DNA from 2 places in the Rhodoferax sp. AJA081-3 genome. Region 2 is predicted to be linked to the other one. Evidence: riboswitches for the same ligand, from Rfam matches in the RefSeq annotation. Region 2 holds a riboswitch; the other holds the start of a gene.
What was found. Region 2 has a riboswitch for S-adenosylhomocysteine ahead of metH (methionine synthase). Riboswitches for the same ligand answer to the same signal wherever they lie in the genome.

Region 1 (15,248 bases), 830 kb from region 2:
GACGCCTTGCGCGTCGGTCGGGCGCGCGAGCGTGGTATGGCGCACAAGCGTTTACCGCTCTTGATTTATCCGGATGGCCCAAAGCCTATAGAGAGACCCTTGCAGGGATAGAAAAAATGAACACCACCACCAATTCCCTCGTCCAGAAGCTCTGGAACTACTGCAACGTGCTGCGCGACGACGGCATGAGCTATGGCGACTATGTGGAGCAGCTCACCTACCTGCTGTTCCTCAAGATGGCCGACGAGCGCAGCGCGCCGCCCTACAACCAAGCCAGCATCGTGCCCGCCGCCTACGCATGGCCAACACTCTTGGCCCGCGATGGTGACGAGCTGTTTGACCATTACCGCCACGCGCTGGAAAAGCTGGGGCAAGAAAAGGGCACGCTGGGCCTGATCTTCGGCAAGGCGCAAAACAAGTTTCAGGACCCAGCCAAGTTGCGCCGCGTGATTGTGGATTTGATAGATGCCGAAACCTGGACGATTCTGGGTGCGGACGTCAAAGGCGACGCCTATGAGGGCCTGCTGGAGAAGAATGCGCAAGACACCAAGAGCGGCGCGGGCCAATACTTCACGCCCCGTGCGCTCATCCAGGCCATGGTGGACTGCATTGCACCGCAACCTGGCGAGCGCATCACTGACCCGGCCTGCGGCACCGGAGGCTTTTTGTTCACCGCGCACAACTACATCACCAGTCACAACAAAAGCCTGACACGCGACCAGCTCAAGCACCTGAAGGACAAAGCCTTCACTGGCTACGAGCTGGTGCAAGGCACAGCCCGTGTGTGTGCCATGAACATGATGCTGCACGGTATTGGCTCCGAAAAACAGGTGCCCGTGGTCGTGGGCGACGCGCTGGCCGCCGACCCCGGCGAGCGCTTTGAGGTGGTGCTGGCCAACCCGCCTTTCGGCAAGAAGAGCAGCACCGTCATCGTGGGTGAAGACGGCCGCACCAGCACCGAGAAAGACACCATCGAGCGAGACGACTTCTGGGCCACCACCAGCAACAAGCAGCTCAACTTTGTGCAACACATCAAGACCCTGCTGGCCACGCATGGCCGAGCGGCGGTGGTGCTGCCCGACAACGTGCTGTTTGAAGGCGGCGCGGGCGAGACCATCCGCAAAAAGCTGTTGCACGAGTGCGATGTGCACACGCTCCTGCGCCTGCCCACAGGCCTGTTCTACGCCCAGGGCGTGAAGGCCAATGTGGTGTTCTTTGAAAAGAAGGGCGCCAGTGAAACGCCGTGGACCAAACAGCTTTGGATTTACGACCTACGTACCAACAAGCACTTCACCCTCAAGACCAACCCGCTCACCCGCGCGGACTTGAATGAGTTTGTAGACCTGTACAAGGCCGGCAACCGACACCAGCGCCAAGCAACTTGGTCGCCCGAGAACCCCGATGGCCGCTGGCGCGCCTACAGCTATGAAGAGCTGGTAGCGCGGGATAAGACCAGTCTGGACATCTTCTGGCTCAAAGACGACTCATTGGCCGACAGCGACAACCTGCCCGCACCGGGCGTGATTGCGCTGGAGATTGTGGAAGACCTGCAGGCGGCACTGGAGCAGTTCCGATTGATTGCGGCAGATCTGACGGAAAATGCTACGGATTAAGTAGCGGAAAATTTTCATTTTTTGAGGGCTGGCGGCAGATTCTTCAAAAAGGTCTACGCCACGGGAAACCGGTTCACCGCCTTGATCTCCCGCATGGCCAGGCTGGAGTGCATCATGCTGATGCCAGGCACCTGGCGCAGCAGGGCCTCCACAAAATCGCTATAGGCGTCTAGATCGGCCGCCACCACCTGCAGCATGTAATCCGCCTCGCCGGTGATCTTGTGGCAGGACAACACCGCAGGGTGGATGCGGATGATGTCTTCAAACTGTTGGACCGACGTATCGGTGACCACCATGAAGCGCAGCTGCACAAAGGCCAGCACATCCAGTCCGAGCTTGCGGCGGTTCAGGTTGGCCTGGTAGCCGGTGATATAGCCCTCGTCCTGCAAGCGTTTGAGCCGCCTCCAGCAGGGGGTGACGCTCAAGGACAGGTGTTCGGCCAACTGCGCGTTGGACAGGGTGCCATCCTGCTGCAGCAGACTCAGAATGGTGCGGTCTGCAGTGTCCAGCGCTTGTTTTGAGATCTTTGAACTCATTCTTTTCCGTTTGTTGGTTTATTTATCTCAAATCATAGGCGTGAGGGATATGAAAAAGCAAAGCGTGTGCGGCATCTCGGCGGCATACTGAGGGACTCAGCAACCTTCTTCACACCAGTCCCCACCGTGATTACCTACTACAACCACTTGCACGCCCAACACCAGGGCAAGGTCGAAATGTTCCGTGGCGCATTGGTGCCGTGTTTTGAGGTGCCGGCCCGCGCGGACCATGTTCTGGCTGAGTTGCAACGCCGGGGCCTTGGCACGGTGGAGCCTCCGCACCCGTTTGATGATGCAGCGCTGGAAACCATCCACAGCCCGCGGTACCTGCGCTTCCTGGCCACAGCATGGGACCAGTGGATGGCGCTGGACCCTGCCAACGCGGACAAGGACATCCTGCCCTCGGTCTGGCCCACGCGCACCTTTCGCACCGACGTAGAGCCCGACAACTTTGCCGCGAAGGTGGGCCTGTATTCCTACGACGCTGGCTCGCCCTTCACGGCCGGCACCTGGGTGGCGGCGCGCGCCGGCGCCCACTGCGCACTGAGCGCTGCGGAGCGGCTGGTGCGGGGCGACCGCGCCGCCTTTGCGTTGAGCCGCCCGCCAGGACACCATGCCGGGGCTGACTTTTTTGGCGGCTACTGCTTTTTAAACAACGCTGCACTGGCCGCCCAGCATCTGCGCAATGCCGGCATGGCCAAAGTTGCGGTGTTGGATATTGATTACCACCACGGCAATGGCACCCAGGCCATCTTTTATGACCGGCCCGACGTGTTTTTTGCCAGCATCCACGGCGACCCGCATACCGAATACCCGTTTTACCTGGGCCACGCGGATGAGACTGGTGTGGGGGCCGGGCAGGGTGCCAACCTCAACATCCCACTGCCCCGCGGCACCGGTTTTGCCCGCTGGTCCGCCGCACTGGAGCACAGCCTGCAAGCCATCCAGCGTTTTGGTGCCGATGCCCTGGTGGTGTCGCTGGGCATGGACACATTTGAGGGCGACCCCATCTCCGGCTTTACGCTGCAAAGTGCAGACTATCTTGCCGTGGGCCAGCAGCTGGCTGCTGCGGGTTTGCCAACGGTGCTGGTGTTTGAAGGTGGTTATGCGGTGGCAGAGGTCGGTGTCAACGCCGTCAATGTGCTGGAGGCCTTTTTTAAGGCTTGACGCTGAGATGCCGCACAGGCTACGCTCAAACGATGCGCTTCTCTCCACTCCGCGATTGGCTGCCCCGGTCGGCCAAGGCTACGCTGGCCGTCATCGCCCTGGTGGCGTCCACCTTGCTGATGGGTGTGTTCGCAGCCGGTAGCTACTGGATGACCGAGCAGCGCCTGACCGCACAGCGCGCCGAACTGTGGGCCAAGATGCAGCGCCACCTGGGTCAGCCGGTGGCCCAGTCCATGTGGAATTTCGATATGAAAGGGCTCAACGCCGTCTTGGGGTCCGAACTGGGTGGCTCGGTACTGGGGCTGGCGGTGGTGGACGAGGCGGGCAAGCTGGTGACCCAGGTTGGTCAGACACTACCCGTGGCAGGTGGCGTTTTGCCTGCCGATGCGGAAGTGCTGAGCATGGACATTCCCCCGGTTGACGGCAATCCTCTGGGCCGGGTGCTGGTGGGCTGGTCGGACGCGTCGCTGCGCGAGGCACTCAACGCCACCTTGTGGCTGGCACTGGCTCAACTGGTGGGTGTGAGCCTGGTGCTGCTGGCGGTGGTATGGGTGGGTGTGGACCGGCTGATCTTCAAGCGCGTGCACCAGTTGCAGCAGGCGCTGGACCACGCGGCAGGGCGTGAGCAGGCGGCCGATATCGTGGCCCTGCCGGAAACGGCGAACGACGAGTTTGGCGCCATCACCTGCAGCATCAACGCCATTACTGAACGCCTGGGTGATGAACTGGAGGCTGGGCGGGCGTCAGAAGAAGAGGCGCGTGCTGCATTGGCCAATATGGAAAGCGCGCAAGAAGGCCTGGTGCGGGCCGAAAAAATGGCAGCACTGGGCCGCCTGGTAGCCGGAGTGGCCCACGAGCTCAATACCCCCATCGGCAACATCATGATGGTGGCCAGCACCCAGCAAGAAGTAGTGCACAAGCTCAGCGAGTCGGTGGCCTCCGGCGGATTGACCCGCAACGCCTTGATCAGCCTGGTGGGCCAAATCGACGAAGGCTCCGGCCTGATGCTGAGCAGCGCACGCCGTGCGGCCGAGCTGATACAAAACTTCAAACAGGTGGCGGTGGACCAGACCACCGACCAGCTGCGCGACTTTGAACTGGACCGCCAGATCGCTGAAATGCTGTCAGTGATCGCCCACGTGTTGTCCAAGACCCCCATCAAACTGGTCCAGCAGTTGGAGCCCGGCATCGCCATGCACAGTTACCCCGGCCCGCTGGGCCAGGTGCTGACCAACCTGGTCATGAATGCCGCCAAGCATGGTTTCAATGACACGCAGCCGGGCACCATCACCGTGACATGTATGCGCCAGGGCGACATGGCCTGCATCACGGTCACGGACAACGGTGTGGGTATTCCGCCTGAGAACGTGGGCAAGATTTTTGACCCCTTCTTCACCACCAAGCTTGGGCAGGGCGGCACGGGCCTGGGCCTGCACATCTCGCACAACATGGTCTACGGACCGCTGGGTGGCCGCATGACGGTCATGAGCACACCCGCCGTGGGCACCGCATTCACCCTGCTGCTGCCATTCTCTGCGCCAGGGTCCGACCGGCAGTGAGCTGACTATTGGAACGGCAAGTCGCCCCGTGCGGCCCCGCGCGGGGTGCCCCCGGCGCTTACTGGCGTGCGGGTACTGCTTGCAATATCGCCGCGGTCACCTCGGCAAAGCCTGCGCCCCGCTCGTGCGTGGTGATGTAAGGCGGCAGGTGTGTCAACGCCGATTCAAAGCGGCGGATGTTCGCCACACCCACGCTGTGGGTGAAGTGTTCAAACATGGCCTGGTCGTTGCCCGAGTCGCCCACAAACACCCAGCGGTCGATCTCCTGCGCCAGGTCGCGCTGCAGCAGTTCGCGGGTTATCCAGTTGGCTCCCTGCCATTTGTTGAAGTTACCAAAACAACCGTGGATGTGGATGCTGCTCACCGTGGTGTGCATGCCATAGGACTGCAGCAGGTCCACCACGCGCTGCACCATCTCGGGGGGCAGGCGGGCGTATTCGTTGTAGTCAAAGGCCAGGTCGGTTTCGCGACCCGTGCTGTCACGCGTGGTTAACACGCCGGGCACCTGGAACATCACCCGGGTGCCAATCTGCCGCATACGCGCCTGGTTGTTGGCTCGGGTTATGGCATCCTGTTGGTATAGTTTTGATAGCGGTACCGGTAGATTCGACGGGGGCTGCAGCCCGATTTCATTTAAAGACCTGTCGCCAACCAGGGCCACGGCACCGTTTTCCGCAACGATGGCGTCGACCGGCCAGATGCCGGCAAACGCCTCGCACCAGCCCACCGGGCGGCCGGTGATGGCGATCACCTTCAGCCCCGCCGCCTGGAGCTGTGCCAGCGCCTGCAGCGCATCGGGGGTGATGGCGCCGTCAGTGGTCAGCGTGTCGTCTATGTCCGTGAACACACCCACCAGGTTTTGCCGTGCGGCCAGAGGCCATTGGTTCAATGGAATCATGTCTGGGCCTTGTATGCTGTCAGCGTGTCAGGCATCGGGATGTAGGAGAAACAAAACATGCAGCATGGGTGGTTAACAGACTGGGTCGTCGCCAGTGTATTGCTAGGCCTGGGTGCCAGCGCGCAGGCCGGTAGCGTGGGCGACAACAGCACCACCGTGTGCAAACGCGCGGCCATCAAGATCGATGGCCTGATCGTCGACTGGCATGCCTTTGTGGTCGAGTTCAAGGCCGAGGCCAAGAACCCGTCCGTACTGAAAATGGCGGCCGAGCACAAACGCGGCACGCTCAAGGCTAATTTCCGCCGCCACTGCATGGCGCACTGGGCCCGGCACGACGACATCTTCACCTGTTTTGCGGGCACCACCAGCGAGCTGGGCGCAGCGCTGTGCCACCAGACGGATACCAACCGCAACCATTGGCAATACCGTCCTTGACCTGCGCTTAGCCCGCGGTCTGCAATGCCAGGCCGGCATGTTCGCGCAGGGGGTGAAAGTGGATCTTCGGAAAACGCTCTTGCGCCAGCCGCACGTCATAGGGGCTGGTGCACAGATAGGCCAGCGTGTCGGCGGCATCACGCGCCATGCGCATGGGGTAGGCGTCGCAAAAGGCCTTCAGCTCGGCCGGTGTGTCGGCCGTGATCCAACGGGCGCCGGTGTACTGGCAGCCTTCCAGCCGGATGTCGGCGTCGTATTCGCCCTTTAGACGGTGCTGTACCACTTCAAACTGCAACTGGCCCACGGCGCCCAACAGCATATTGCCGCCGATTTCGGGTTTGAAAACCTGGATGGCACCCTCTTCACCCAACTGTGCCAAACCTTGTTGTAACTGCTTGGTGCGCAGCGGGTTGCGCAGCACCACGGTCATGAACATTTCGGGTGCGAAGAAGGGCAGGCCGGTGTACAGCAGGTTGACGCTGCCGTCGGTAATCGTATCGCCCAGTTGGACGCCGCCGTGGGTGGTAAAGCCCACGATGTCGCCCGCATATGCCTCTTCCACCGCCTCGCGGCGCTGGCTCATAAAGGTGACCACGGAGGTGGGACGCAGCTCTTTGCTGGTGCGCATGACTTTCAGCTTCATGCCCGGTGTGTATTTGCCCGATGCCATGCGCACAAAGGCGATGCGGTCGCGGTGGTTGGCGTCCATATTGGCCTGCACCTTGAAAACCACGCCACTGAAGGCTTCGTCCTCGGGCCGCACTTCTTTCACCACCGGCTGGCGATTGACCAGCGTGGAGCTGATACGCATTTGGGGGCTGGGGGCCAGGTCCACCAAAGCATCCAGCACTTCCATCACACCAAAATTGTTGACGCCGGAGCCAAAGAACACGGGGGTTTGTTTACCCGCCAGAAAGGCGGCGTGGTCCCAGGCGGGGGACGCGCCGGTGGCCAGTTCCATGCTTTCCATGGCGGTGGTCCACTCGTGGCCGAAGCGCTTTTCCAGTGCAGCGGTGTCGCTCAAGGGCATGGACTCAAACTCTTGCGGACGGCGGTCTTTTCCGCCGTCAAACACGGTCATCATCTGTGTGCGCAAATTGACGATACCGCCGAAGGATTTGCCCTGGCCCACGGGCCAGGTCATGGGAACACAGGGCATGCCCAGCTCGCGTTCGATCTCGTCCAGTATGTCCAGCGGCTCACGCACTTCGCGGTCCATCTTGTTGACGAAGGTGATGATGGGTGTGTCGCGCTGGCGGCAGACCTCGATCAGGCGGCGGGTCTGGGCTTCCACACCGTTTGCCGCGTCGATCACCATCAGGGCCGAATCCACGGCGGTCAGCACGCGGTAGGTATCTTCCGAGAAGTCTTTGTGGCCGGGCGTGTCCAGCAGGTTAACCACGTGGTCGCGGTAGGCCATTTGCATCACACTGGATGCGACGGAGATACCCCGCTGCTTTTCAATCTCCATCCAGTCGGAGGTGGCGTGTCGTGTGGCCTTGCGCGCCTTGACCGATCCGGCAATCTGGATCGCGCCCGAGAACAACAGCAGCTTTTCGGTCAGCGTGGTTTTACCGGCATCCGGGTGGGAAATGATGGCAAAGGTGCGGCGACGCTTGGTCTCGGCAAGAAAGGTCATGGAGGCGGGGGCTGCAAGCAGCGCAGAGAGGCAAAGGGCGTGATTTTAAGGGCCTTGCGCGTTGCGGGCCTTTGCCAGGGTGGCGATAGCTCCGTATAATCGGCTCCTTCCGAGGAGCGTTGCAGCTCGAAACCCTGGCCTGAATGAAACGAATTCAGGGTGCAGGATGCGAGTGAGGCTCGGAACACGTTGTCTTCCATAAAAAGTCAACGCAAGTCAACGGCGCTCACCCACTGGTCTGTGCGGTGAGCCTATACCCGGTTAATGCGCAGCCCAGTGGCCTCAAAATTTTTTTGGAGCCCACCATGAGCGCATTGAAACCCGTTTCCAAGACCGAAGACTACAAAATCGCCGACCTGAGCCTGGCCCCCTGGGGACGCAAAGAGCTCACTATTGCCGAGACCGAAATGCCGGGTCTGATGGCCATCCGCCAAGAATTCGCCAAGGCCCAGCCGCTCAAGGGCGCGCGTATCACTGGCTCCCTGCACATGACCATCCAGACCGGCGTGCTGGTCGAGACCCTGCAAGCCTTGGGCGCCGACGTGCGTTGGGCTTCGTGCAACATCTTCTCCACACAAGACCACGCCGCTGCCGCCTTGGTGGCGCAGGGCACACCGGTGTTTGCGCACAAGGGCGAAACGCTGGAAGAGTATTGGGACTTTACGCACCGCATTTTTGAATTCGGTGGCAAGAAGGGCACTGCGGCTGAAGGCCCCAACATGATCCTGGACGACGGCGGCGACGCTACGTTGCTGATGCACCTGGGCGCCCGTGCCGAGAAGGACATCAAGGTCCTGGCCAACCCTGGCAGCGAAGAAGAAATCTGCTTGTTCAAGGCCATCAAGGCCAAGCTCAAGCTGGACCCCACCTGGTACAGCCGCCGCCTGAAAAACATCATCGGCGTGACCGAAGAAACCACCACGGGCGTGATGCGTCTGGAAGAAATGTCGGCCAAGGGCTCGTTGGCGTTCCGCGCCATCAACGTCAATGACTCGGTGACCAAGAGCAAGTTTGACAACCTGTACGGTTGCCGCGAATCCCTGGTGGACGCCATCAAGCGCGCCACCGACGTGATGATCGCCGGCAAAGTAGCCTTGGTGGCTGGTTATGGCGACGTGGGCAAGGGCTCCGCCCAGGCACTGCGCGCACTGTCTGCCCAAGTGTGGGTGACCGAAGTGGACCCCATCAACGCCCTGCAAGCCGCGATGGAAGGCTACAAGGTTGTGACCATGGAATACGCCGCCGACAAGGCCGACATTTTTGTGACCGCTACCGGCAACAAGAATGTCATCACCTTCAAGCACATGCAGGCCATGAAGGACCAGGCCATCGTTTGCAACATCGGCCACTTCGACAATGAAATCGACGTAGCTTCGCTGGAAAAGCTGAAGTGGGACGAGATCAAGCCCCAGGTGGACCACGTGATCTTCCCCGCTACCAAGGGCAAGAACGCCAAGCCCGAGAAACGCATCATCCTGTTGGCCAAGGGCCGCCTGGTGAATCTGGGTTGTGGTACTGGCCACCCCAGCTTTGTGATGTCGTCCAGCTTTGCCAACCAGACCATCGCCCAGATCGAACTGTTCACCAAGCCCAAGGAATACAAGTCGGGCAAGGTCTATGTGTTGCCCAAGCACCTGGACGAAAAGGTGGCACGCCTGCACCTGATGAAGGTCGGCGCGCAATTGAGCGAATTGACCGATGAGCAAGCCGCCTACATCGGCGTCAGCAAGTCCGGCCCATACAAAAAAGACACGTATCGCTACTAAGCGAGCGCCGAAAGGCGAATTGGGGGTCGGATTAGGGAATTGGGGGGCGGATCACCATTCGCACAGCGAATGTGTGCTCTGACCCCTAATTCACCCGACCCCCAATTCACCGCTGTTACTTTGAGGAACACATGCGCATTGACCAACTACTCGTTTTACGTGGCCTGGCCACTACCCGGTCGCAGGCCCAGCGCCTGATTGCCGATGGTGTGGAATGGCTGCAGGGCGAGGCGTGGAAGCGCGTAGCCAAAAACGGTGACGAAGTGCCCGAGAACGCCGACGTTCGCCTGCTCGACGACTCCGAGGCCCGCTACGTATCCCGTGGCGGTCTGAAGCTGGAAGCCGCGCTCAAGCAAGTGGGCCTGTCGGTCGACGGCCTGGCCTGTCTGGATGTGGGGCAAAGCACCGGCGGTTTTACCGACTGCCTGCTGCAGCATGGCGCGCGTCTGGTGGTGGGTGTGGATGTGGGCAGCGCCCAGCTGCACCCGCAACTGCGCGAAGACGGCCGTGTGCTGTGTGTCGAGAAGGTGAATGCCCGTTCCCTGACTGCTATGGATTTTGAAGCAGCATGTGTAAATTACACGGGGGCTGGCGGCCAGTTTGATCCAGAGGCTGAGGGCGCAGAGCCGTTTGTGCCAGAGTTTGATGTGGTGGTGGGCGACCTGTCCTTCATCTCGCAGACCTTGGTGCTGCCGGCGGTTATTCCCTTTTTGAAACCCGGCGGCACGTTGCTCACCTTGGTCAAGCCGCAATTCGAATTGCAGCCGGGCCAAGTAGGCAAGGGCGGCATCGTCAAGGACGACGCCATGTACCCCATCGTGGAGCAGCGGTTGCGCGAAACCTGTGCCGATCTGGGCCTGACCGTGACGGCGTGGTTCGACTCCCCCATCGAAGGTGGAGACGGCAACCGCGAGTTTTTTATTTGCGCAACGAAATAACTTTTGCGGGACAGACCGCCGCAACGTAGTTGCAAGCTCTGTCCCCAACTGATTGGAAAGCCATGTCCGATACATCCCGCATTCCCCTGAGCGTGGAATTCTTTCCGCCCAAGACCCCCGAAGGTGTGGCCAAGCTGCGCGCCGTGCGCCAGCAGCTGTATGCGCTCAAGCCCGAGTTCTGTTCGGTGACCTTTGGGGCCGGTGGCTCCACACAAGAAGGCACCTTCAATGCGGTCTCCGAAATCCTGGCCGAAGGTGTCAGTGCCGCGTCCCATTTCTCGTGCATTGGTGCCACGCGCGACACGGTGCGCGCCCAACTGGCCACACTCAAGGCCATGGGCGTCAAACGCCTGGTGGCGCTGCGCGGCGATTTGCCCAGCGGCTACGGTGCCGGTGGTGAATTCCACTACGCCAGCGAGTTGGTGGCCTTTATCCGTGCCGAAACCGGTGACGACTTCTTCATCGAAGTGGCGGCTTACCCCGAGATCCATCCCCAGGCCCGATCGCCCGAGGCCGACTTGCAGGCTTTTGCCGCCAAGGTCAAGGCTGGTGCCAATTCGTCCATCACCCAGTATTTCTACAACCCGGACGCTTATTTCCGTTTTGTGGACGACGTGGCGGCCATGGGCCTCAACGTGCCTGTGGTGCCCGGCATCATGCCCATTACCAGCTCCACGCAGCTGATGCGTTTTTCGGACGCCAGCGGTGCCGAGATTCCACGCTGGATCCGCCTGCGCCTGCAAAGTTTTGGCGACGATACGGCGTCCATCAAGGCCTTTGGCCTGGACGTGGTGACCAGTTTGTGTGAGCAGTTGCGCGCCGGTGGTGCTCCTTCGCTGCACTTCTACACCATGAACCAGAGTGTGGCGACGATTGCGCTCTGCGAGCGCCTGGGCTTGGTGGCGTAAGGCTACGCTCAGTCTGGAGCCGCAGTAGAGCTGGGGTAAGCGTCGCCGTTCGTGTCCTCCGCACTTCGTGCTCCCCCTTTACCTCACTTTGACGCTCACCCCAACTCTACTGCTCATAGCGTTGGTGGGGCGAAGTTAAACCCCTTCAAACTCCATCGCCGGGCGGTGCTCCTCGGTGCTGACAAATTGCCAGCGACCGACAAAACACGCAGCCAGCCATGCGATGGTGCCGATCAGGCCGATGACCAGCCAGGCGCTGAGCGAGTCGCCGTCAAACGCGCCGAACATGGTGACACGCAGGGCCTTGATGACCCAGGTGAAGGGCAACCAGGGGCTAACCGTCTGGTAAATACCTCCCGACAGTTCGACCGGCAACACGCCCCCCGCGGACGACAGTTGCAGCACCATCAACAGCAGCACCGCAGCCTTGCCCGCGTCCCCAAAGGCGCGGGTCAGTGCAACGATGATGGTCAGGAAGGTCAGCGAACTGATGACCAAGGTCAGTGCATAGGGGCCCAAATGGGCCACTGAAATCTCCAGCAGAAACAGTGACATCAGCATGATGACCATGGCCTGTGCAACCACCACCGCGCCCAGAATGCCCAGTTTGCCCAACAACCGGGCCGGGCGCGAGGCCGTGGACGCGGCCAGTGGCAGGCGGCGCAGGTGGAACAGGAAAGCCGACATCACCGCGCCCAGCCACAGCGAGGTGGCCAGAAAGTTGGGCGCAAAACCAGCGCCGTTGTTGGGCACGGGGGCCACAATTTCGATGACGGGCTCGACCGAATCTGCCAGGCCACGGGCGCTGCCCTCTGGTGCCTGCACATCTCGGGGCAGTGAGTGGTTCAACAGGTCCAATCCCAGCGTCAGTTCTTTGGAGCCGCTTTTGAGCTGGCCCAGTCCTTGGCGCAAATCGTGTGCTCCGGCACCCACTGTGCGGCTTGCGCTGGCCAATTCGTCCAGCTTGGCATCTTCCGGCACTTTGCTGGCCGCTGTGTGGATACCGCCACCCAGAGCCACCATGCCGTCTACCAGCTTGGCCGTGCCTGCACCCAGCTTCTGGGTGCCGTCTGCCAGCTGCGCCTGGCCCAGGCGCGCGGACTGTATGCCCGCGCCCAACAGGGCCGCACCATCGCCGAGCTGTGACGCACCTTCGGAGAGGCGTGTGCCAACCAGGGGGATGGCCTTGGTTTCGTCCCGCATGCGAATGCTGGCGTCGGTCAGCTCCTGTGCGCCATTCTGCAAATCCTGGAGGCCGTGCGACAGACTGGTGTGGCCAGACAGCAGTTCGGCCGGTGCGGTCTTGAGCGCCGCCAGGTCGTGTGCGGACGGACGTTGCTGGTCCATGGTGCGCAATCCGGTGCCCAATTGTTTGACACCGTCCGTCAGCTGCACGACGGCGTGCCCCAAGCCGTCCGCGCCGCTGGCCAGGGTTTTGGAGCCCGAGTCGGCTTTCGCCAGACCGGCATCCAATTTCTGCGCGCCGTCATTCAGCGTGGCCACGCCTTTACGCAGCTCGGTCAGTTTGTCGCGCGAGCCGGTGACGTTGGTCAGCACCAGGGACCAGCGGTTTTCGTTCAGATTGATGTTGACCTGGTGCCCCAGCTCGGCGGCAAAACGCTTGGCAATCTGGGCACCGTTGTAGTTGTTGCCTTCGGACACATACATCACCAGGCGGCCACCGGCGGCGGCTTGCCCGGGTACGGCGTTGGCGCTGAAGTCGCTGGGAATGATCAGTGCAAACGCCAGGCGACCCTGCCGCACCGCCCGTTTGGCTTCGTCTTCTTCCAGGTAGTCGACAAAGCCAAAGGTCTGTCGTTCGCGGATCGACGCGGCCACCTCCTGGCCCACGTTCACATCCTGGCCGCGGTAGTGCAGCCCCTGGTCCAGGTTGACCAGGGCGGCTTTGAGGTCGCCGGTGTGGGCGCCGGGGTCTTGCACGCTGGAAAGGTAGATCAGCGCGTACAGCGCCGGGATGATGATCACGCCAATCGTCGAGACCTTGAGCTTGGGAAAACGCGTAAACAGCGTCATCTCCATGCGAAAAATCGCAATTGCATCGCGCAGGACACGCATGGCTAACCCGTGGGCTACGTTTTAGCCGCCCGATTCCAGCGTGAAGGTGGCATTGGCGTCCTGCTTGAGCAGCTCCACCATCTGGGGCAGGGCTTTTTGCAGTCCGGCCTTGAGCGTGTGGGGCGGGTTGATGATGAACATGCCACTGGCCGGCAGGCCGGGGCGAATTACCTCGCCTTCGTCATCCTGCAACAGCTTGCTGGATTTGACGGTGAGCGTGGCACCCAGCCAACTCTTGCCAGCCTTATTGGCCAGGGTCTTGAGTTTCTTGGGCAGATCGTGTGCTTCAGGGCGCGGGATGATGGGGTACCAGACGGCATAGGTGCCGGTGGCAAAACGTACCAGCGAGTCGGCCACCATTTCGGCCACGCGGCCATAGTCGGTCTTCAATTCATAGCTGGGGTCACACAACAACAGGGCGCGGCGCGAGGGAGGGGGCAAGAATTTCTTGATACCTTCAAAACCGTCTTCGCGCAGGATGGCGATCTGGCGCCCGGCTTCGAGCTGGGCAATATTGGCGGTCAGGGTCTTGGTGTCGGTGGGGTGCAGTTCAAACAGCTTGAGCTTGTCGCGGTCCCGCTCCTGTATCACCCGGTGGATGATGAAGGGAGAGCCGGGGTAGACCTTGTGGCTGCCCGCCTTGTTGAAGCTGGCGACCAGGTCCAGATAGTCCTGCAACAGCGGTGCAAACGGCTCTTTGGGTTTGGTCGCCACCAGCTTGAGGAAACCCTCGGCAGCTTCGGCGCTGGTCTGGGCGTAGTCACCGTCTAGGCGGTACAGGCCGGCACCGGCATGGGTGTCAAAGATGGTCAGCGCTGCGTCTTTTTGGGCCATATGGCGCAAAACGGCCAGCAAAACCGTGTGTTTAAGGACGTCGGCGTGGTTTCCGGCGTGGAAGGCGTGGCGGTAACTGAACATACTTGGATGGTAACCGGTGGGCGCGCAACTTGCCTGTTTTCATTAGTTTTGTATAATCGTGGGCTTCGCAGCGCTTTTGTGGCTCCGCGGCGAAGGCTTCGCACACCGTCTTACGGCAGTGCCGTGGAGTATCCCCACCTAAGAGATTTCCATCAGAGAAACGCCGACCGTGGAAAAGAGCCCGCCAAACCAACTCCTTTTTTAGGAAATTCTCATGTCTACTTTCAGCGCAAAACCCGCTGAGGTCGTGCACGAGTGGTTTGTGATTGACGCGACCGACAAGGTCCTCGGACGAGTAGCCAGCGAAGTTGCTCTCCGTTTGCGCGGCAAACACAAGGCCATTTACACGCCTCACGTCGATACCGGCGATTTCATCATCGTCACCAATGCAGCCCAGCTGCGCGTCACCGGCGCCAAGTCGCTGGACAAGGTGTACTACCGCCATTCGGGTTACCCCGGCGGCATCTCGTCCACCAACTTCCGTGACATGCAAAACAAGTTCCCCGGCCGCGCTTTGGAAAAAGCCGTCAAGGGTATGTTGCCCAAGGGTCCCCTGGGTTACGCCATGATCAAGAAGCTCAAGGTTTACGGCGGTGCTGAGCACCCCCACACAGCCCAGCAGCCCAAGGTTCTGGACATCCCCGGTATTTCTCCCGCAGCAGTGAAACGTGAGGCAGCCAAATGATCGGTGAATGGAACAATGGCACCGGCCGTCGCAAATCCAGCGTCGCCCGCGTGTTTCTGAAAAAAGGCTCCGGCCAAATCGTCGTGAACGGCAAGGACATCTCCAAGTTC
Region 2 (15,248 bases):
GGTGGTGTTGTACAGCTTGACATTCACCCAGGAGATGACGAAGCGCCGGTTGGGCGCGGTGCCCAGCATTTCATACCGCACCGAGGCACCAGCTGTGCCATTGGCGGTACCGGCAACAATGTCCAGCCAGTACACAAGCATCAATCGCTGGGGTACGGCATTCACGCAGCCGCCATAGGCACCTGGTGCAGCAGTGATGGGCAAGGCCTGAGAGGTGTAATCGCGGTGAAAGCCCGACACGTCAGTGGGAAAGGCCAGTATGCCGTTGGAGTAAACGCGCACGCTGGAATAGGCCACCCCCCCAAACCGGAAATTAAAGCCCGCCGGAAAAGGGATGTCTGCCCAGTCGTCATCCCCATCGGGATAACCGGTGCAGGCCGGGGCTGGGCTGGAGTTGTGCCAGACCACGCTGGTTGCTGCACCACTGGGTGTGTCGTAAGCGAAGGTGTCCGCGCGGTAGGCGTAGGTCTGGGCTTGTACGGGGGCAACCGCCAAGCCCAGCAAAGCCCACAAAAGCAAAGTGAACCACCGGATCAGCGATTGGAAATACGGTCGGGCTTGGTGCATGCTTATATCTCCAGAGATGTTGACACGCTGCGTTCTATGTAGCTTATGCTGCCCACCGTACCAGCAGATCGTGCGGTGGCGGTGAACTGGAATACTCTGGGCTGTTCGCCGGGTCGGAGCCCCGTATCCGTATACGTAGCCCTGGTGCAAGCCACGGTGACGGTGAAGCCTTCAATGGCCAAGTCGGTCGAGGCGGAACTGCAATCCACGGTCGTTACCGGTATGTGGGTGGTTACAGCCCACTCCAGTCCGGCCCGGGCTGCCCAGTAGGCGCGTGAGCCTTGCACGTCTTGTGCTGAGGTCAGCTGCTGCGTGTTGGAAAAACTGATCATGAACGCCCCCAACGCAGCCAGCATCAGCACCAGGAAGATAGCGGCGACGGCGGCAAAACCGCGCTGATCGTGTAGATGGCGTTTCATGGGGTGTTGTTCACATGCACTTCATGCTGCAAAGTGACCGTTTCTCCACTATCGGTTAACTCCAGGGTCATTCGTACCAATGCATTGCGAAGCAAGTCAGGGCCAATGTAATCAAAGCTGCAAGACGCAACGTTGCGAGCCAGGACGGGGCTGGCAACTACCGCAGCCGCCAGCGGGCAGCTTGCGGGTGTCGCGTTGGGAAGTGTCATGGTGTAGCGCCGCAGCGTTCCGTCGCCGGTACAAACATAACCCACGACCTGCTCGGTCGCATTTATCACATGGAACCGTTTGCTGGGAGATGCCAGTGGAAATCGTATGCCTGTAGTCAATGTGATCGCCGTCTCTGCGCCAGACACCACGCCGTTGACCACGCCAGTCCTTCCAACCTCGTACGCGCTGGCACCGGCAATGCCCAGGTTGTACACCGCGATACGATCACCGGCGGCAATTTGCTGGTCGGCGGGTATAGGGAGCCCGGCGAACGTTGTATTGCTGCCCAGCATGTTGAATGTGGTGTCTTCGATGCTGAAGTCCAGATTGTTTCCCGGTGCAGACTCTTCTGCGCGGTACCGCCCGCCGGTTTTTGTCGGTATAAATTCAAGGCATTGCAGGCTTCCGTTGTCCGGATTGCGAATGCTGTTGGGCAAAGACCTGTGCAGGTCACGCGAAATTCTGCGCACGGTCGTGTCCGCCACATCTGTTAGAGCCGCCCGCCGGGCGCTGTCGAAGTAGGCGTCGATTGGGGCTTTCATGAACACGGCCACAGTACCACCGATCGCGCCCAATATGACGATCACCATCACAAGTTCTACAAGCGTAAAACCTTTCTGCTTGGGACGAAAAGTGGGTGTGGTTTGTGACATGACGGCAATAACTAGTAGTTCGCCCGATATCCCGACAGGACGATACTGTCTGCCCCCCGTGTAACGGTGACCGTCACACGCCAAGCAGGGTTGAGCGCTGTGCCAATCACGGTCGTGTCGGAGACTACGGTAATGGCGACCTGATAAACATCCAGTGCCGGCAACCAGCCACCGACTCCACTGCTGCTATTGAACAGGACTTGCGTTCTGCCGTTGTAGTCGCTGACGTCGTCCATCGTTGCACGGGTGGCTTCGCCTCCCACGCCGTCAGGGTCCTGGAACTCTTTTTGTAGGACCTCCTCCAGAATGGAATCGGCTATTGCCATTGCCTGTTTGTGCACGACAGGATCGGAGCTGGACTTGACAACGGTATTGGTGACCGAAAGTATGCCTGCCAGTCCTGCGCCTACTACAACAATGAAGATGATGACTTCGATCAAGGTGAAGCCCAGGTGGTAACGCCTAGTCATGGACATACCCCGTGCTGGCTTCAACGGTGATGGAGTTGGCTACGTTGGCCACCCGAAAGGTTTGGGGAGATGCGGCGCCGGTGCTGGAGATGGGCTGGCCCAGGCCATCAAAGTTGAAACTTGTCGGCGCTGTGACGTAGCTCACGCCGGGCTTAGCACTCAGGGTGACAGGAGGTGGTCCATTGGGACCGCTAAGGGACCCGGCAACCGCGCAGGTAAAAGTCGCTGGAGCTGCTGCAATGGTGAGCGTGACCGTTGTCCCCACAAAGGTAACGCACACCGTGCGCCGTTGTGCAATTGCAGTTTTCTGAGCGTAGCGTAAATACCCCAGCAACTCGCCGTGAAAACCCCGTGCGTTCATATCAGCGTTATCGAACATGCGCGGCGCGGCAAACACTGCCAGCACGCCCAATATGACAATCACCATGATCAACTCGATCAAAGTAAAGCCGTGCTGAAATACGCGTCGGCTGCACCCGCGGCGCACAGTTCTGCATGTTGATCCAACTACTTGCATGATGCCTCGATTGTGCCCCCAACTACGCGCTCTATATATTGTCTTTTTGAGCAGATATGGCGGGCGCAACACAGCGGACAATGTTGCCATGTCACCAGCTCAGCCCAGCACGCTTCCTTCGACCAATCGATCCGTTGCCATTCTTGCCTGCATGATGCTGTTGGTGCCAGCTTTGGGCGTGCCGAGCGAACTGGTGCTGCAAGACACGTTGAAGTCCACCCTCGTCGCTTTCGGGGTTCTGGGTGCGGCAGTGTGTTTCGTTTTACCAGTGCGACCGCGAGACAGCCAGCTGCTGTGGCACGGTTTGATCTGGCTGCCACTTCTGCTGATGGTCCATGCGGTTGGCAGCATGGCGTGGGCACACACCTACCTCGCATCGGTGGAGGCCATTCGGTGGTTTTTGCTGGGTCTGTTGTTATGGTTGGGACTGAATACCAGCGACCGTGACAACTTTCCAACCCTGGCATGGGGCATCCACATTGGCGCAACGGTAGCCTCCCTTTGGGCCGCCATGCAATTCTGGCTGGACCTCACCGTCTTCCCTCAGGCGTATTTCCCAGCTTCGACATTTATCAACCGGAATTTTTTCGCTGAATACGCGGTGTGTGCACTGCCCTTTTCGGTCTGGCTGCTGGCAAACATGCGCGCCTCGCGTTGGCTGGGGTTGGTGACGCTGACGGTTGGCCTCAATGTCGTCACATTAATGATGACGGGAACACGTTCCGCCCTTACGGCCCTGCTCATAACGGGCATCGTGCTGATCGTTCTTTTGTTGCGATTCCGGGAAAATTTTGAATTCGTCCGGTGGAGTGCGCGTTGCCGATACCTTGTAGCCGGTGGTCTCTTCGTCTCTGTTGTCGTGCTTTCCACAATCCCAAGCAACAACCTGCAAATTGATATCGAACAACTGGGCACAACTGCTTTGCAGCGTAGTTTTACGCGTATCAGTTCCGTCACCAAGGTCAAGGAATACACCCACGGCACGTTTTCAACCCGCGTTGCCATGTGGAAAGCGACAGCACGCATGGTGATGGCAAATCCGTGGACGGGGGTTGGGGCAGGATCGTGGGAGGTCCAGATCCCGCGGTACGAGCGGATAGACGCTACGTTGGAAACGGATTATTACGCGCATAACGAAATACTACAGTTACTCAGCGAGTACGGTTTGGCTGGGGGGCTGGCATTGGCCACTCTGCTGGCCTACTTGCTCCACAGTGCGGGAAGCACTTGGAACCTGCAAGGCACTGGCCGCCAGGAAGCCCCCCTCCGTGGCATCGCGCTGACCAGCTTGCTGGCGCTGCTTATCGTGAGTTGTGCGGGTTTCCCGTGGCATCTTGCTGGAACCGGAGCATTGTTCGCCTTGTGCTTGGGGGTTCTCGCCAGCTCCGACGCACGACTGGAGAAATTTGAGCCATTCTTTGCGCGTACTGCAACATGGCGGGGAGTTGACCGTTTGCCTATGCTCTTCTTGCTGGTTGGGCTCTTGGGCACTACTGCATATATCGTGCAGCAGGCTGTACAAGCTGAATTCAAACTCGTGCGAGCCATCCATATAGCCAACAGGCTGTCACGTGACACAGGTCTAGATGTTCGCGAACGGAATGCTCTCAAGGCTGAAATGCTGCAGAGCATACGGCAGGGCGTGGCAGTCAATCCGCACTACCGCAAGTTGACCGCCGAACTGGCGGAACCCCTTGCAGCGGGTGGTGATTGGCGCAACGCCGTCTGGATTCTCGAGTCGGTCGTGGCCTCTCGCCCCCATGTGGCTGCGCTCTGGACGGGACTTGCGATGGGCTACTCGCAGTTGGGCCAGCATGACCGCGCCAACGGCGCCTTGAAACAGGTACAGCGACTAAAGCCCGAAGCGCTACCTACACGCACGCTAGAGGTTGTTTTGTTGAACCGCTCCGGACATCAGGGCCAAGCAATCATGAGACTCAACGAAAGCTTTGACCAAGGGGTCTTTGGGTATGACATGGTGCAAGTCGGTTATGCGATTGGGTACCAGGCTCAAAACTGGCCACTTGCGATCCGGTCACTGGAGTTGCGTATAGCGGCATGGCCCCAGCAGGCGGCCGATGGGTACTTCCGATTGGGTCTTATTTATGCGAATCCAGCCGTGCACGAAGATGCCAAGGCGCTAGCGGCATTCAAGTCTGGTCTGCTCCAAGTTCCACTTGAACAGAGAGAAAACTACCGCCAGCAAGTGCCACAGCCGTTTCGGGACCGCATGTAAAAAGGCCACCCAATTGGGTGGCCTTTCTCGAAGCATCAACTCAAATCAGGGAATACCGATGGCGGTAAAGGAAGCGGTCACGTTAGGTGTAACGGAGGTATTGCTCAACGTGCAATTGACTGAGTTTCCAGCCGTAACCCCTGCAGCGGTAATACTGTACCCTGCAGGCATGCCGCCTTGCAGGATGTTGACATTCGTTCCATCCGAGCAATTAGTAACTGCCGTCCCACGTGTGGAGCTAACGCTGCGAGATGCATAGTTAATTGCGAATCCGGAAGACAGAGCTCCGGCAACCCCCTGCGTTGCGGCTGTGGTCGCATCACCCTTTAAATCCACAAATTTGGGCAACGCCGTCGCAGCCAGCACGCCCAAGATAACGATCACCATCACCAATTCAATCAGCGTAAAGCCTTGTTGTGTCTGTTTCATCGTAGTCACCTCTTAATAAGTATTTCAATCCACCCGGCTACAAAGCCTAGGTCCAACGACCTAAAAGGGCCGAGCTCTCGAAGAAATTCTAGTCCTCTTATCTCATGCTGTGCGTAAAGTTTGGGCAGTAAACGTATGAATTAGTTCACGAATTTGCCACAAATCGTGGCTTATCTCACTTTAAGGGCGTTCCCAGCCACCGGTAGTCCATCAATGGGGACAGGCTGGGGCCACCTTCGGCCTTGCCAATGCGAAACCAGATGGCGCCAACGTCCTTGCTTGGCTCCAGCCACTCCGGGTACAGCAGCCGATAACCCACACACGGGCAGTCCGGGTCAAACAGCCAGCTTCCTGGTGCAACCCGATAGACCTCCCCCATGGGCATTTCACCCGCGTAGCTGGCGGGCAGTTGTTGTAATAACCGAAAGGGATTCTTCTCCACCAAGCTCGGGTCATCCGGACGCACCTGTCGCGCCAGGCGGTTGAGCACTAAGGCCGTCCGCAGCGAAGCCATGGTGGACCACACGAGAACTTTTTCGCTTTGGGCTTGCAGCGACCGTATTTCGCGTTCAAACGCTAAGCCCAATCCGAGCAGAATCAGGGCCACCAGGCACCACTCGGTCAGGCGCCGACTCCATAGCGGCGATTGCAATGGTGGGGCTGGGTCGCGTGCCAATCTGACGCTTTCTAGCCGCCCTTGCCCATAGCCGCTTGCCCCAGATTCCACAAGGGCAGGAACACACCCAGTGCCAGCAAGAGCACCAGCACGCCGATGACGGCCAGCAAAATAGGCTCGATGGCGGCAGACAGGCCTTTGATGTTGTAGTCGGTTTCGCGCTCGTACATGCCGGCAATTTCAAACAACAGGTTGTCCAATTCGCCAGTTTCTTCACCCACATTGATCATTTGCAGTACCACCGGGGTAAACACACCCGTGGCCGCAGCACAGCGCGAAATGCTTTCACCCCGTTCAATGCCGTCACGCATCTGTTCGATACGGGCGCCGATAAAGGCGTTGTCCACCGTCTGCGCCACCACGGTGAGTGCCTGCACTAAGGGCACACCGCTTTGGCTGGACAGCGCAAAACTGCGGGCAAACCGGGCCAAGGTGGCCTTGAGGATGATTTCGCCAATGATGGGCAGCTTGAGTTTGCGTGCATCCCAGCGGTAGCGCCCCTCGGTCGTGCGCAAATAGGCGCGCCAGGCGACGCCCGCGCCAATACTGCCAGCAATCAACAGCGGCCACCACTTGATCATCCATGCTGAGAAGGCCAGTAGACCTCGGGTTATCAGTGGCAGCTGGGTATTGAAGCCCGCAAACACCTTGGCAAAAACCGGGATGACAAAGATATTGAGGATGACCACTGCGATGATCATCGCAACCACCACAAAGATGGGGTAACGCGTGGCCTGCTTGATGCGTTCGCGTACATCGCGTTCAAACTCCATGTGTTCGTTCAGCCGCAAAAACACTTCGGTCAGGCGCCCGGTCATTTCGCCGACACGGATCATGGAAATATAGAAGCCGCCAAACAGGTTCTGGTGACGGGCCATGGCAGCCGACAACTCACGCCCCTGGTCCAGACTGGAGCGTATGTCTTGCAGCATGTCCACCATGGCAGGTTTGGTAGCCGAGGCTTGCAGACCCGAAAACGCCCGCAGTATTGGCACACCGGCCTTGTTCAGCGTGTACATCTGGCGCGAGAAAACCATCAGGTCCTCATCCACAATCGGCTTGCGGTTGAGCCGGTCAAACCAGTTCTCGGTTTGGACTTCGGCGACAGCCTTGGCCAGTGCGATGTAGACCGGCACAACACCTATGGTCTTGAGCTGGTCGGCCACGCCGCCTTCGGTCATGGCCTCTAGTTGGCCATCGACCGCTTCGCCGCGGTTGTTGCGCCCCCGCCAGTCGTAGATGGCCATGCTGGTTTAGCCCATGGCCTCGTCCGAATCACCCACATCAAAGCCTACGCGCAGCGCCTCAGCCAGCGAGGTGCGGCCTTGGCGCACCAGGTCCAAGGCATGAAACGCCATGGTGTGGCCCTTCATGCGTTCACGCGCCAGGCGCATAAAGGCGGCGGGGTCGGAGGTGGACGCCGCATGGGTCAGCTCGGTGTCCATTTCCAGCAGTTCATAAACACCTTGGCGGCCTGAGTAGCCTGTGCCGTTGCAGGCCGAGCAACCCATGCCCCGCTTGGGCTTCACCGTTTCTCCTGGGGGCAACATGGCCTCCAGCCACGCGGTTTCCTGCGGGGTGGGGTTATGGGGTGCAGCACACTCCTTGCAGTTCATGCGCAACAGGCGCTGTGCAATCACAGCCTGTAGGGACGTAGACACCATAAACGGCGGCACACCCATGTCCAGCAGGCGAAAGGGTGTGCTCATGGCATCGCGTGTGTGCAAGGTGGACAACACCAAGTGGCCGGTAATGGCCGCCCGCATGCCGATTTCGGCGGTCTCGGCGTCGCGCATTTCACCCACCAGCACCACGTCCGGGTCCTGGCGCAACACGGAGCGCAACACGCGGGCAAAGCTCAACTCAATCTTTTCGTTCACCTGCACCTGGGTCAGGCCGGGCAAGCGGTATTCAATCGGGTCTTCGACCGTGATGACCTTGAGTTCGGTGGCGTTGATTTCGGCCAACGCCGCATACAGCGTCGTGGTTTTTCCGGAGCCTGTTGGGCCTGTGACCAGTACCATGCCTGCGCTGCGGCCCAGCACTTCGCGAAAGCGCTTGAGCATGGCGTCTGGCATACCAATGGTGTCCAGGCGGCGCATGCCGGCGCCCTGGTTCAGCAGACGCATCACCGCCGATTCACCATAAGCGGTAGGCAGGGTAGACAGGCGAACGTCTATCGTGCTGTCCTTGATACGAACGCTGAAGCGGCCGTCTTGTGGCAGGCGCTTCTCCGAGATATCGAGCCCAGCCATCAGTTTGAGCCGCTGCAACAGCGCAGCACCAATGCGTTTGTCGGCCTGGGTTTGCACCTGCAGCACGCCATCTACCCGCACGCGCACTTGCAGGCCGTCTTCTTGGGGCTCAATGTGCACGTCGGACGCGCCGACCTGCATCGCGTCTTCAAACAGGGACTGCAGCAGGCGCACCACGGGCGCACCCTCAAGGCCTACCGAGGCGCTGAGTTCGCCAAAGTCCACCGCGTCGCCCAGGTCTTTTTCCAGGGCGCGGGCCAAGCCGCTGATCTCTTCGGTACGGCGGTACAGGCGGTCAAAGGCGGGCACCAGTCCGCTCTCGGGCACGGCGGCAATATTGATGTTGCGCTTGAGAATGCGGGCCAGTTCGTCATAGGCAAACAGGTCCAGTGGGTCACCCAGCGCCACCAGTAGGCTGTCGCCCTTGTCCTCCAGCACCAGGGCCTTGAAGCGCCGCGCGGCCGATTCAGGCAGCAGTTTGACCACGTCGGCCCGGAACGGAAAGGTCTTGAGGTTGACGAAGGGAATGCGCAGCTGGCGCGCCAAGCCATTGGCCAACAGCTCTTCGGTGATGATGCCGGTTTCGATCAGCAACCGGCCCATCTTCTTGCCGGTGGTGCGCTGCAGGTCCAGGGTTTGCTGCAACTGTTCTTGCGAGATCAGGCGCTGCTGTACCAGCACATCGCCCAGACGTAGTTTCTCAGGACGACCTGGCGCTGGGCGTGGAGCGTCTGGCGCGGGGGGGGCGCTGGCTGCCATATTCATGCGCGTGTTCCTTCTGGGTAGAGCAAAAATAATAGCACGGGACGCAGAGATGAAGTGGGTTTGCTGCGTATATCGAGGGTTGTCTGGTTTACCCTAATCTATATACTGAACGTATTAAATCTAGGAGACGTCGTATGGCACGCAAACAACAAACCGGTTTTACCATCATTGAACTGGTGATCACCATCACCATCATTGCGATTCTGGCGGCCATTGCGTTGCCTAGGTATGTAGCTCTGCAGGCCGATGCGCGGGTGGCCAAACTGCAGGCCGCGATGGGTAGCGTTAAATCGGCGGCGGCCTTGGCCAAAGCTATTTGTCTGACCCAAACTGCTACAGGCTCCACAACGCAACTGATGGCTGGTGGTTGCAACGTTGCCGCGGGCGGTACGGTCGGCGTCATCATGGATGGCGCAAATGTGTTGACCGGGTTTTCCTACCCGACAGCGGCGGCTCTAGGTATTCAGGTTGCAGCGCAACTCCTGGCAACTGACTACACCTTGACGTTTGCGGGTAACGTGATGACCGTTTCGCCCCTGGGAGCGTCTGCGCCCGCCTCATGCAATTTCACCTATACATGGGCACCCGTTGCCAACGGGGCTCCCGCTATCATATTAAATGCTGCGGCGACGACAGCCAATTGCTAGAGTAATCTCGGGCCATCAAAACCACCCTCCAAGGGTGGTTCTTTTTTCCTCCTGTTGAGAGGCTTAGAACTTGTACTTCGCCCCGCACCCACTCACATGGTTGCGGCTGCTCGACATACATTGGTAAAACGCCCGCTTGTTACCCGTGGCGCCGTCACAATCGGTCAGTGAAATCTCCGACTTGGCCTGGCGCAGCTTGGCGGCCGTGGCATCGTATTCTGCCTGGGTGATGTAGCCGTCCTTGGTGTTGCGCTGGCCCACTTCCAGCATCAGGTCCAGTTGGTAACGCACGTTGTCCACGGCCTTCACGCAGGACAAGGCCTCGGTCTTGGGGTCCACCTGCTGCAGGCCTTTGACCAGACCATCACGCATCTCTTCAACCCCCTTGGGGATCTTTTTGGTGCCGTCGGCGTTGTACTGCGTCTTGGCGCCGCTGTCGCTACTGCTGCTGGTGTTGTTATTGCCGCCAAAGCCGCTGTTGCTGTTGTGCATCTTGACCGGCTCGGGCCCCTTTTCGGTGGCCGGCGGTTGTGAGCCGTAGTGCACCTTGCCATTGGCGTCCACCCATTTGTAAACACCCTGTGCCTGCGCGGCAGATGCCAGTACCAGCAGAACGGCACCGGCCAGTGTGGCGGCCACTTTTCCCTGCGTCTTTGTCATCATCATTCTGCGACCTCGGTCCTGTTGCGAGAGTTATGGTTTACAAATTGGGTGCCAGCAGGCGCTGCAAGTCGGTCGCCTTCATCTGGCGGCGCTGGGCCAGATCCTGCAACTGGTCATCGCCAATTTTGCCGACATTGAAGTAGCTGCTATCCGGGTGGCCAATATAAAAGCCACTGACGCTGGCGGCCGGGGTCATGGCCAGGCTCTCGGTCACGCCCATACCGATTTCTTCACACTGCAGCAGTGCGAACATGTCCTGCTTGACACTGTGGTCTGGGCAGGCCGGGTAGCCGGGGGCGGGGCGAATGCCCTTGTATTTTTCGGCGATCAGGTCTTTGGCATCCAGCGACTCCTGTGCCGCATAGCCCCATAGGTCGGTGCGCACGCGCTCGTGCAGGGCCTCGGCAAAGGCCTCGGCCAACCGGTCGGCCAAGGCCTTGAGCATGATGGACGAGTAGTCGTCGTGCGCGGCCTCAAAGGCCTGGGCGCGTTTGTCAGCGCCAATACCGGCGGTGACGGCAAACAGGCCGGCGTAGTCGGAAACGGTTTGGCGATTTTGGGCACTAGCCCCCGTCGAATGGATACTATGTGCTCCTGAATTAGGAGCAAAGCGGGGGGCGACAAAATCCGCCAGGCAGCGGCTGGGCATGGTCACACCATCCACCACCGGTTTTTCGGTCTGCTGGCGCAGGCCGTACCAGGTGAGCACCCGTTCGGTCCGGGTCTCGTCCGCGTAGAAGGCGATATCGTCCTCGTCCACGCTGTTGGCCGGGTACAGCGCGACCACGGCATTGGCCGTCAGCCAGCGACCGTCCACGATCTTCTTCAGCATGGCCTGGGCATCGGCAAACACGCGCCGTGCCTCCACACCCACCACTTCGTCGTCCAGAATGGCAGGGAAGGGTCCGGCCAGATCCCAGGTCTGGAAGAAGGGGCCCCAGTCGATGTATTTGGCCAGTTCACCCAGGTCGAAATTCTTGAACACGCGCCGGCCGAAGAACTTGGGCTTCGTGGCGGTGTAGCTGCTCCAGTCGATGGTGGTCTTGTTGGCCCGCGCCTTGTCCAGCGTCCACATCGGCGTTTGTTTCTTGTTCGCGTGCTGGGTGCGCACCCGTTCGTAGTCGGCGCTTAGCTCGTCCAGGAATTGGCCGGACTGGTCACTGAGCAGGCTTTGCGCCACACCCACGCTGCGCGACGCATCGGGCACGTAGACGACTGGGCCGTCATAGTGCGGCGCAATGCGCACGGCAGTGTGCACGCGGCTGGTGGTGGCGCCACCGATCAAGAGCGGGATCTTCTTGATGCGGAAGTAGTCGTCCTTCTGCATTTCGCCGGCGACGTACTGCATTTCTTCCAGGCTGGGCGTGATCAGGCCCGACAGGCCGATGATGTCCGCACCCTCGACCTTGGCGCGCGCCAGCACCTCGTGGCAGGGCACCATGACGCCCATGTTGACCACGTCAAAGTTGTTGCACTGCAGGACCACGGTGACGATGTTCTTGCCAATGTCGTGCACGTCGCCCTTGACGGTGGCGATGATGATCTTGCCCTTGGTCTTGACATCGCGCCCCGCCGCCTCATCCAAGCGCTTTTCTTCTTCAATGTAAGGAATCAGGTGCGCCACGGCGGACTTCATGACCCGCGCACTTTTCACCACCTGAGGCAAAAACATCTTGCCCTGGCCAAACAGGTCACCGACGATGTTCATGCCGTCCATCAGCGGGCCTTCAATCACGTGCAGCGGGCGTCCGCCGGTGGCCAATATCGCGCGGTAGGCTTCCTCAGTGTCTTCGGTGATGAAGTCGGTGATGCCGTGCACCATGGCATGGCTCAGGCGCTGGCCGACGGAGACAGGCGCCTCGGGTGTGCCGCGCCATTCCAGCTTTTTGCTTTCGTCCTTGGCGCCGCTCTTGGCGGTCTCGGCGATTTCGACCAGGCGTTCACCCGCGTCCTCGCGGCGGTTCAGCACCACATCTTCGACGCGCTCGCGCAGCACCGGCTCCAGGTCGTCGTACACGCCGACCATGCCGGCGTTGACGATGCCCATGTCCATGCCGGCGGCAATCGCGTGGTACAAAAACACGGTGTGGATGGCCTCGCGCACCGGGTCGTTGCCGCGGAAGCTGAAGGACACGTTCGACACGCCGCCGGACACCTTGGCGCCCGGCAGGTTCTGCTTGATCCAGCGCGTGGCCTCAATGAAGTCGACCGCGTAGTTGTTGTGCTCCTCAATGCCGGTGGCGATGGCGAAGATGTTGGGGTCGAAGATGATGTCTTCCGCCGGGAAGCCCACTTCGTCCACCAGGATGCGGTAGGCCCGCTCACAGATTTCGATCTTGCGGGCATAGGTGTCGGCCTGACCCTTTTCGTCAAAGGCCATCACAACCGCGGCGGCGCCATAACGGCGCACCAGCTTGGCCTGCTGGCGGAAGGCTTCCTCACCCTCCTTCATGCTGATGGAGTTGACGATGCCCTTGCCCTGCACACAGCGAAGGCCGGCCTCGATGACGCTCCATTTGCTGGAGTCGATCATGACCGGAACCCGCGAAATGTCGGGCTCAGACGCTATCAAATTCAGAAAACGGACCATCGCCGCCTGGCTGTCCAGCATGGCCTCGTCCATGTTGATGTCAATCACCTGGGCGCCGTTTTCCACCTGCTGGCGCGCCACGGCCAGGGCCTGCTCGAAGTCGCCGTTCAGGATCATGCGGGCAAAGGCCTTGGAGCCCGTTACGTTGGTGCGCTCGCCGATGTTGACAAAGGTGGCGCGGGGCGCGGCGCCGTCGTCAGAAGGGGCAATACCGATGGTCACCGGCTCCAGGCCGGACAGCATCATCGGAGGGACTGTGGAAATAGAAGACATGCATCTCACCTGTAAAAAGCGAACCAGGTGAGCGTCGTTGGGAACATCCAAGCCTGACAAGACCACCGTGTGGCCTGCTGCAACGCTCCTTGGATGCTCCAATTTTAAGGGAGAACTTCCGTGCCGGGCGCCTCGCCGTGGTTTACCATAGCCCCAACCCCCCGCAAACAACGGTTGTTTGCGCGGCACAGAGGCGGGCACCACGGTCATGAACCCTGACGACACTTCCCCGGACAACCCCCCCGACACCCAGCGCATACGCGCGTTTGAAACCGCGGCCGAGCTGCTGACGGCGCCCAACGCACTGATACACCTCACGCTGGAGGAAGCCCGGGTCGTGGTCGGTTACATGACGCCACAGTTCATCCCGGCCAACACCACCTTTATCCGCGAAGGCGACGCCGCCGACGAGGGTTTTATGGCCCTGCTGCTGGAGGGCGAGGTGGTCGTGGAGAGCGTGACCGTCAGCCGCACCGAGCCGCTGACCATTCGTGTGCTGGGCGCTGGCAGCCTGGTAGGTGAGGTGGGCCTGGTGGACGAGGAGCCGCGGTCGGCCTCTTGCACCACCAGCGCCGATTCGCTGTGCGCCATCCTGACCCGCGAATCCTTCAAGGCCCTGATCAACGAGGAGCCGCGCATAGGCTCCAAACTGCTGCTGGCCATCGCCGCCCGCCTGGCCGAGCGCCTGCGTGACAACGCCCGCAAGCTGCGCCTCTACGCCAAGCTGGCCAAGGCCATGCAGCTGGAGATCGACCGGGCCTTGCTGCAGCGGCCATGAAGATTGGTAAAAAGTACCTCTAGCCCCCGAGAGTGCTTGGTGTTGTGCTACTTAAAGCATAGCGTTTATCTGTAAGTCGCCGAGAGTCTGGGCGGCAGTGTGTTCTGCGCAGGTAAAGGAGGAGGCCGCGCAGCGGACGGGGGACACGGAGCAGAACATGCTGCCGACCAGACTCCTTCCCAGGTTCAGCCTTTAAGCCGCTTCCTTGTAGAAGAAATTGCGCCGCACGCTGCGCCCCGGCAACGGCGCCACCGCATGGGCAATCGCACCAATGTGGTCTGGCGTTGTGCCGCAGCAGCCGCCAACGATGTTCACCAGGCCTTCGGCGGCGAACTCCCGCACCAGGCGGCTGGTCACGTCCGGCGTTTCGTCAAAGCCGGTGTCACTCATGGGGTTGGGTAGGCCGGCATTGGGGTAGCAGCTGATGTAGGTGTCCGGCGCCACGCGGTTCAGCTCCTGGATATAGGGGCGCATCAGTGCCGCACCCAGCGCGCAGTTCAGGCCAATTGCCAGCGGCTGGGCGTGGCGCACGCTGTGCCAGAAGGCGGTCACCGTTTGGCCGCTGAGGATGCGGCCCGACGCGTCGGTCACCGTGCCGCTGATGATGATGGGCAGGCGCTCGCCGCTGGCTTCGAAGTATTCGTCAATCGCAAACAGTGCGGCCTTGGCGTTCAGCGTGTCGAAGATGGTTTCCACCAGCAGCACGTCGCTACCGCCCTCGACTAGGGCCTTGGTCTGGTCGTAATAGGCCTGTCGCAGCTCTTCAAAGGTCACATTGCGGGCGCCGGGGTCGTTCACGTCGGGGCTGATGCTGGCGGTCTTCGGTGTTGGGCCCAGGGCGCCGGCGACAAAACGGGGCTTGTCGGGTGTGGAATATTTGTCGCAGGCGGCGCGGGCCAGTTTGGCGGATACCAGGTTCATTTCCACGGCCAGGTCGGCCATGTCGTAGTCAGCCTGGGCCACGGTGGTGGCGCCAAAGGTATTGGTTTCGATCAGGTCGGCGCCGGCGGCCAGGTAACGCTCGTGGATGTCGCTGATGACATCTGGGCGCGTCAGGCTCAGCAGCTCGTTGTTGCCTTTGACATCGCGGTGGAAGTCGG

Region 1: linked by a shared signal. The riboswitch ahead of ahcY (adenosylhomocysteinase) and the one ahead of metH (methionine synthase) in region 2 are both predicted to bind S-adenosylhomocysteine.

What each region holds. Positions count from the first base shown of each region.
Region 1 is NZ_CP059068.1:2,191,246-2,206,493, reverse strand. It holds gene HZ993_RS10285 (hypothetical protein) at 1-111, shown strand, start outside; gene HZ993_RS10280 (class I SAM-dependent DNA methyltransferase) at 117-1,613, shown strand; gene HZ993_RS10275 (Lrp/AsnC family transcriptional regulator) at 1,667-2,149, opposite strand; gene HZ993_RS10270 (histone deacetylase family protein) at 2,276-3,316, shown strand; gene HZ993_RS10265 (sensor histidine kinase) at 3,349-4,875, shown strand; gene HZ993_RS10260 (HAD-IIB family hydrolase) at 4,934-5,773, opposite strand; gene HZ993_RS10255 (hypothetical protein) at 5,831-6,208, shown strand; gene HZ993_RS10250 (peptide chain release factor 3) at 6,216-7,847, opposite strand; S-adenosyl-L-homocysteine riboswitch at 7,953-8,082, shown strand; gene ahcY (adenosylhomocysteinase) at 8,153-9,613, shown strand; gene HZ993_RS10240 (TlyA family RNA methyltransferase) at 9,745-10,551, shown strand; gene metF (methylenetetrahydrofolate reductase [NAD(P)H]) at 10,614-11,459, shown strand; gene HZ993_RS10230 (YhgE/Pip domain-containing protein) at 11,595-13,535, opposite strand; gene HZ993_RS10225 (23S rRNA (adenine(2030)-N(6))-methyltransferase RlmJ) at 13,557-14,453, opposite strand; gene rplM (50S ribosomal protein L13) at 14,668-15,138, shown strand; gene rpsI (30S ribosomal protein S9) at 15,135-15,248, shown strand, end outside.
Region 2 is NZ_CP059068.1:3,020,209-3,035,456, reverse strand. It holds gene HZ993_RS14295 (DUF6701 domain-containing protein) at 1-567, opposite strand, end outside; gene HZ993_RS14290 (hypothetical protein) at 570-986, opposite strand; gene HZ993_RS14285 (prepilin-type N-terminal cleavage/methylation domain-containing protein) at 983-1,849, opposite strand; gene HZ993_RS14280 (prepilin-type N-terminal cleavage/methylation domain-containing protein) at 1,861-2,319, opposite strand; gene HZ993_RS24880 (prepilin-type N-terminal cleavage/methylation domain-containing protein) at 2,312-2,836, opposite strand; gene HZ993_RS14270 (O-antigen ligase family protein) at 2,925-5,072, shown strand; gene HZ993_RS24875 (prepilin-type N-terminal cleavage/methylation domain-containing protein) at 5,118-5,501, opposite strand; gene HZ993_RS14260 (hypothetical protein) at 5,677-6,153, opposite strand; gene HZ993_RS14255 (type II secretion system F family protein) at 6,189-7,424, opposite strand; gene HZ993_RS14250 (GspE/PulE family protein) at 7,431-9,197, opposite strand; gene HZ993_RS14245 (prepilin-type N-terminal cleavage/methylation domain-containing protein) at 9,332-9,844, shown strand; gene HZ993_RS14240 (DUF4124 domain-containing protein) at 9,908-10,510, opposite strand; gene metH (methionine synthase) at 10,545-13,370, opposite strand; S-adenosyl-L-homocysteine riboswitch at 13,393-13,467, opposite strand; gene HZ993_RS14230 (cyclic nucleotide-binding domain-containing protein) at 13,579-14,148, shown strand; gene HZ993_RS14225 (homocysteine S-methyltransferase family protein) at 14,341-15,248, opposite strand, start outside.